Regions from separate parts of the Pseudomonas sp. Pf153 genome, predicted to be linked through region 1. Evidence: predicted binding sites of a transcription regulator. Region 1 holds the regulator's gene; the other holds the start of a gene.
The links. Region 1 encodes sigma-54, which starts transcription at its own class of promoters, with help from an activator protein. Its sites were predicted from a motif close to ANTGGCATNNANNTTGCTNT; they were not measured.

Region 1 (3,410 bases):
CGTTCTGTTCGTCCAGGACAACCTGATACAAGGCTTCGTTACTCGATGCGCTGCGCAGTCTGTCGCGAACTTCCTTGCGGTCCAGCATGCTGGCGATCTGACGTAGCAGTTCAAGGTGTGCATCGGTGGCCGCTTCGGGGACCAGCAATACGAACAGCAGGTCGACCGGTGCGCCGTCGATGGCGTCGAAATCTATAGGGGCTTCAAGGTGCAACAGCGCACTGATCGGTGCGGTACAACCCTTGAGGCGGCAATGGGGAATGGCGATGCCGTTGCCAAAACCGGTCGAACCGAGCTTTTCTCGGGCAACGAGGGCCTCGAAGACGTCCTGCATTTCCAGATCCTCGACTTCGTGATGGATCAGGTTTGCAATCTGTTCGAGAGCTTTCTTTTTACTGCCTCCCGGCGCGTTCACCTTGGAACGGCCGGGGGTCAGGATGGTTTCTAGTCGAATCATGGATTGGGGAGATTAACGACCGGTCGCGCCCTGGAGGAGGCTCTGGGTCTTTTCCTTATGCTTTTTGAGTTGGCGATCCAGTTTGTCGGTCAGCAGGTCAATCGCGGCATACATGTCTTCATGCGAGGCGTTGGCGACCACTTCTCCACCGGGGATATGCAACGTGGCTTCGATTTTCTGCAGCAGCTTTTCGACGGTCATGATGACTTGAACGTTGGTGATCTTGTCGAAATGCCTCTCCAGTCGGTCGAGTTTTTCGCCGATGTATTGACGAAGAGGTTCGGTCACTTCCAGTTGGTGTCCACTGATGTTGACTTGCATACAGCTTCTCCTTCGTTGCCAGTGCATAAAGCGGCAGGCAGAAATACCTGCCACTGGAACGCTGTGGCGTGGCCTGTTACATCAACCGCTTGCGTTCGCTCGAAGGCGCGATCCCGAGGGATTCGCGGTATTTGGCGACGGTACGGCGGGCCACCTGAATGCCTTGTGCCTCCAGTAAACCAGCGATCTTGCTGTCACTCAACGGCTTTTTCTGATTTTCCGCCGCCACCAGTTTCTTGATGATCGCGCGGATGGCCGTGGACGAGCATTCGCCGCCTTCGGAGGTACTGACGTGGCTGGAGAAAAAGTATTTCAATTCATAGATTCCCCGCGGGGTATGCATGAATTTCTGAGTGGTGACGCGGGAAATCGTCGATTCGTGCATGCCCACCGCCTCGGCGATGTCATGCAGGACCAATGGCTTCATGGCTTCGTCGCCATACTCCAGGAAACCGCGCTGATGCTCGACGATCTGGGTGGCGACTTTCATCAGGGTTTCGTTACGGCTTTGCAGGCTCTTGATGAACCAGCGCGCTTCTTGCAGCTGGTTGCGCATGAAGGTGTTATCGGCGCTGGTGTCGGCGCGCTTTACAAACCCTGCATACTGGGCGTTGACCCGCAACTTGGGGACCGCTTCCTGGTTCAACTCCACGAGCCAGCGATCGTTGTGTTTGCGCACGATCACGTCGGGGACCACGTATTCGGGTTCGGTGGCCTCGATCTGCGAGCCCGGCCGCGGGTTGAGGCTCTGGACCAGTTCGATCACCTGGCGCAGTTCATCTTCCTTGAGTTTCATGCGCCGCATAAGCTGGCTGTAGTCGCGACCGCCCAACAGATCGATGTAGTCGGTAACCAGCCGCTTGGCTTCGGCCAGCCAAGGCGTCTTGGCGGGCAATTGGCGCAGTTGCAGCAGCAGGCACTCGCCGAGGCTGCGGGCGCCGATGCCGGCCGGTTCGAACTGCTGGATGCGGTGCAGGACGGCTTCGATCTCGTCCAGCTCGATGTCCAGCTCGGGATCGAAGGCTTCCAGGATTTCTTCGAGGGTCTCGTCCAGGTAGCCCTGGTTGTTGATGCAGTCGATCAGGGTCACCGCAATCAGGCGATCGGTGTCCGACATTGGTGCCAGGTTCAACTGCCACAACAGGTGGCTTTGCAGGCTCTCGCCGGCGGAGGTGCGGGTGGTGAAGTCCCACTCGTCGTCATCGCTGCTGGGCAGGCTGCTGGCACTGGTCTGGTAGACGTCTTCCCAAGCGGTATCCACGGGCAGGTCGTTGGGAATGCGTTCGTTCCATTCGCCATCCTCCAGATTGTCCACTGTCGGGGCGGATTGTTCCTGATAGGACGGTTCCTGGATCTCGGTACTGGTTTTCTGCTCGACGTTGTCGGCCAGCGGATCGGTGTTATCGAAGTCGTCGCCTTCTTCCTGGCGCTCGAGCATCGGGTTGGATTCCAGGGCCTCCTGGATTTCCTGTTGCAGGTCCAGGGTCGACAATTGGAGCAAGCGGATAGCCTGTTGCAGCTGCGGCGTCATCGTCAGCTGCTGGCCCATTCTCAAGACTAGCGATGGTTTCATGGCAGGGGCTTAACACCTTATTCGCCGGCGCACATGCGCCATCCACTACATGGCGCCGGAGCGCCAAACCTTAAGCAAATTATATGCCTGAAACTGAAGTGTTTGCCTAGCAATAAAATCAGCGGTGCCGGGCCAATTTACCAAACACGTTATGCCTACAAGCGGAACTCATGACCCAGATAGACTTCCTTGACCAGTTCATTGGCCAGGATGGTCGCCGCGTCGCCCTCGGCGATCAGTTGTCCGTCATTGACAATGTAGGCGGTTTCGCAGATGTCCAGGGTCTCACGCACGTTGTGGTCGGTGATCAGCACGCCGATCCCCTTGGCCTTGAGGTGGTGAATGATCTGCTTGATGTCGCCTACCGAGATCGGGTCCACGCCGGCGAACGGTTCGTCGAGCAGAATGAATTTCGGCGCGGTGGCCAGGGCTCGCGCGATTTCCACCCGGCGTCGTTCGCCGCCGGAGAGGCTCATGCCCAGGTTGTCACGGATATGACTGATGTGGAATTCCTGCAACAGGCTTTCCAGCTCCTGGCGGCGGCCGGCTTTGTCGAGATCCTTGCGGGTTTCGAGGATCGCCATGATGTTGTCGGCCACCGACAGCTTGCGGAAGATCGATGCTTCCTGAGGCAGGTAGCCGATGCCGGCTTTCGCCCGGCCATGCATGGGCTGGTGGCTGACGTCCAGGTCGTCGATCAGTACGCGGCCCTGATCGGCCTGTACCAGGCCGACGATCATATAGAAACAGGTGGTTTTGCCCGCGCCGTTGGGGCCGAGCAGGCCGACGATTTGCCCGCTGTCGATGGACAGGCTGACATCACGCACAACCTGGCGGCCCTTGTAGCTCTTGGCCAGGTGCTGAGCTTTCAGAGTTGCCATTACTGGGCCTTCTGCTCGGTTTTCTTTTTCGGCTGGATGACCATGTCGATCCGTGGGCGCTGCTCGGTCACCTTGCTGCCGGTGGCGCGACCGGCGCTGGCGAGTTTCTTGTTGGTGTCGTAGACGATTTTTTCGCCCTGGGTGACGTTGTTGTCCTTGTCGATGACCTTGGCGCGGT
Region 2 (3,410 bases), on a different contig from region 1:
CACATTAGCGTTAGGTAGGAGTCAGGGCATGGCGGGAGTGATGGATTCGGTAAACCAGCGCACGCAGCTGGTCGGTCAGAATCGCCTGGAGCTGTTGTTGTTCCGTCTCGATGGCCAACAGTTGTATGGGATTAACGTGTTCAAGGTCCGTGAGGTGCTGCAATGCCCCAAGCTGACATTGATGCCCAAATCCAGTCCCGTCGTGTGCGGAGTGGCGAATATACGCGGAGCGACCATCCCGATTCTCGATCTGGCGATGGCCACCGGTTCCGGTGGGCTGCTGGATCAGAGCAATCCGTTTGTGATCATCACCGAGTACAACACCAAGACCCAGGGCTTCCTGGTGCGCTCGGTGGAACGCATCGTCAACATGAACTGGGAAGAGATCCATCCGCCACCCAAGGGCACCGGCCGCGATCACTACCTGACGGCGGTGACGCGGGTCGACAATCAGTTGGTGGAAATCATCGACGTGGAGAAAATTCTCGCCGAGGTGGCCCCGACTCCGGAAACCATTTCCGTGGGCGTGGTGGATGCCGAAACCCAGCACAAGGCGGTTTCGATGCGTGTGTTGACCGTCGATGACTCTTCGGTGGCACGCAAGCAGGTGACCCGGTGTCTGCAAACGGTCGGTGTCGAGGTGGTGGCGTTGAACGATGGGCGGCAGGCGCTGGATTACCTGCGCAACCTGGTCGATGAGGGCAAGAAGCCGGAAGAAGAGTTCCTGATGATGATTTCCGACATCGAGATGCCCGAGATGGATGGGTATACGCTGACGTCGGAAATCCGCGGCGATCCGCGCATGCAGAAGCTGCATATCATTCTGCATACCTCTTTATCCGGGGTTTTCAACCAGGCGATGGTCAAGAAAGTCGGCGCTGACGATTTTCTGGCCAAGTTCCGGCCCGATGACCTGGCTTCCCGGGTCGTCGACAGGATCAAGGCAGCAGAATAAAGGTCGGGCGCATTGTGCGCCCGGCAAATCAACACGATGAAAGAGGCGGTATCTTGTCTACGGGTAATTTGGATTTCGAACAGTTCCGGGTCTTCCTGGAAAAAGCCTGTGGCATCCTGCTTGGTGAAAACAAGCAATACTTGGTGTCTAGCCGTCTCAACAAATTGATGGAGCAACAGGGCCTCAAGTCGTTGGGTGAGCTGGTGCAGCGTATCCAGACCCAGCCGCGCAGCGGGTTGCGCGAAATGGTGGTGGACGCCATGACCACCAACGAAACCCTGTGGTTTCGCGATACCTATCCTTTCGAGGTGTTGAAGAACAAGGTCTTGCCAGCAGCCATCAAGGCGAGCCCCGGCCAACGCCTGCGGATCTGGTCGGCGGCCTGTTCGTCGGGGCAGGAGCCTTATTCCATTTCGATGTCCATTGACGAGTTCGAGCGAACCAACATCGGCCAGCTCAAGGGTGGCGTGCAAATTGTCGCCACCGACCTGTCCGGGACCATGCTCAATAACTGCAAGACGGGCGAGTACGACAGCCTGGCCATCGGCCGTGGCCTGTCGCCGGATCGCTTGCAACGCTACTTCGACACGAAAGGGCCGGGACGCTGGGTGGTCAAGGCGCCGATCAAGAACCGGGTGGAGTTTCGCTCGTTCAATCTGCTCGACAGCTATGCCAGCCTGGGCAAGTTCGACGTGGTGTTCTGCCGCAACGTGCTGATCTACTTCTCCGCCGAGGTGAAGAAAGACATCCTGTTGCGCATCCACGGCACCTTGAAGCCGGGCGGCTATCTGTTCCTCGGTGCTTCCGAGGCGCTGAACGGCTTGCCGGATCATTACCAGATGGTCCAGTGCAGCCCAGGCATCATCTACCAGGCGAAGTGATTTGCCGGTGTTGTCAAAAAAACGGGAGTCCTCACAGGCTCCCGTTTTTTGTGTCCGATTCTCTACCAAGTCACCGCCATCCCCTTGTGGGAGCGGGCTTGCTCGCGAAGGCGATCTAATAGAGACATTGATTGCGACTGACACACCGCTTTCGCGAGCAGGCCAGCTCCCACAATGTCCTTTGCCGACCTTGAAAAGCGGCAGAAAAGCGGCAGGTGAGCGGAAACCGATTGCCGCTTTTCTGGCATTGCCACCTTGCCGCTCCCCGCAAAGCCCCGATTTACGGGGTTTTGGAAAGTGGCACGACGCTTGCTATATCCATTCGTACGTACATTCTGGTCACCCAAAGGTTTCCGACATGAGCATCAGCTTCGATAAAGCGCTCGGTATCCACGAAAAGGCTCTGAGCTTCCGCGCCCAGCGTGCCGAAGTCCTGGCCAATAACATTGCCAACGCCGACACCCCGAACTACAAAGCGCGTGACCTGGATTTCTCCAAGGTGCTCGCCGAGCAGAGCGAGAAGACCAAGAATGGCCACTTTGCCCTGAACATGACCAACAACCGTCATATCGAGGCCGAAGGCCTGGGCAACGGCGACGAATCGCTGATGTATCGCACGCCGATGCAACCTTCGATCGACCAGAACACTGTGGACGCTCAACTGGAACAGTCCAACTACGCGGAGAACTCCGTGAACTTCCAGGCCAGCTTCACCCTGCTCAACAGCAAGTTCAAAGGGCTGGTATCGGCCCTGCGCGGAGAATAATTCATGTCGATCGCGAGCGTATTCAACATCGCCGGCAGTGCCATGAGTGCCCAGACCACTCGCCTGAACACCGTCGCCAGTAACATCGCCAACGCCGAGACCGTTTCGTCGAGCATCGACCAGACCTACCGCGCTCGTCACCCGGTGTTTGCCACCATGTTCCAGGGCGGCCAGTCCGGCGGCAGCGATTCGCTGTTCCAGGAGCAGGATGCGGCCGGGCAGGGCGTACAAGTGTTGGGCGTGGTCGAAGACCAGAGCAACCTTGAAGCACGTTATGAGCCGAACCATCCGGCGGCCGACGCCAAGGGCTATGTCTATTACCCGAACGTCAACGTCGTCGAGGAAATGGCCGACATGATTTCCGCCAGTCGTTCGTTCCAGACCAACGTCGAAATGATGAACACCGCCAAAACCATGATGCAGAAGGTCCTGACCCTCGGTCAGTGATAAGGGGCGAGTCACATGAGCGTCACCAACACTACCAGCGGTTTGAGCCTCAACGAGATTCTGGCCAACTCCTCGGTCAAGACCAACGCCACCACCGATGGCCTCGGCGGTGCGACCAAGGCGGCGACCGGCAACAAGGAGCTGGGTAAGGATGCGTTCCTGCAATTGCTCGTCACCCAGCTGAAAAACCAGAACCCGCTGGAGCCTCAGGACAACGGCGAATTCGTGGCTCAGTTGGCGCAGTTCAGCAGCCTGGAAGGTATCACCACGCTCAACGAAACCGTGAGCGGCATTGCCGGCAACTACAACTCGTCGCAGGCCCTGCAGGCTTCGTCTCTGGTGGGACGCTCGGTCATCGCGC

Region 2: a site for sigma-54 is predicted at 2,133-2,152, ahead of flgB (flagellar basal body rod protein FlgB). Genes of this name have one in related genera too.

What each region holds. Positions count from the first base shown of each region.
Region 1 is NZ_LHVL01000018.1:188,701-192,110, forward strand. Features, by position in the region: gene ptsN (PTS IIA-like nitrogen regulatory protein PtsN) at 1-457, opposite strand, end outside; gene hpf (ribosome hibernation-promoting factor, HPF/YfiA family) at 470-778, opposite strand; gene AD666_RS12925 (RNA polymerase factor sigma-54) at 855-2,351, opposite strand; gene lptB (LPS export ABC transporter ATP-binding protein) at 2,507-3,232, opposite strand; gene lptA (lipopolysaccharide transport periplasmic protein LptA) at 3,232-3,410, opposite strand, start outside.
Region 2 is NZ_LHVL01000006.1:401,429-404,838, forward strand. Features, by position in the region: gene AD666_RS02675 (chemotaxis protein CheV) at 29-955, shown strand; gene cheR (protein-glutamate O-methyltransferase CheR) at 1,009-1,836, shown strand; gene flgB (flagellar basal body rod protein FlgB) at 2,195-2,602, shown strand; gene flgC (flagellar basal body rod protein FlgC) at 2,606-3,049, shown strand; gene flgD (flagellar hook assembly protein FlgD) at 3,065-3,410, shown strand, end outside.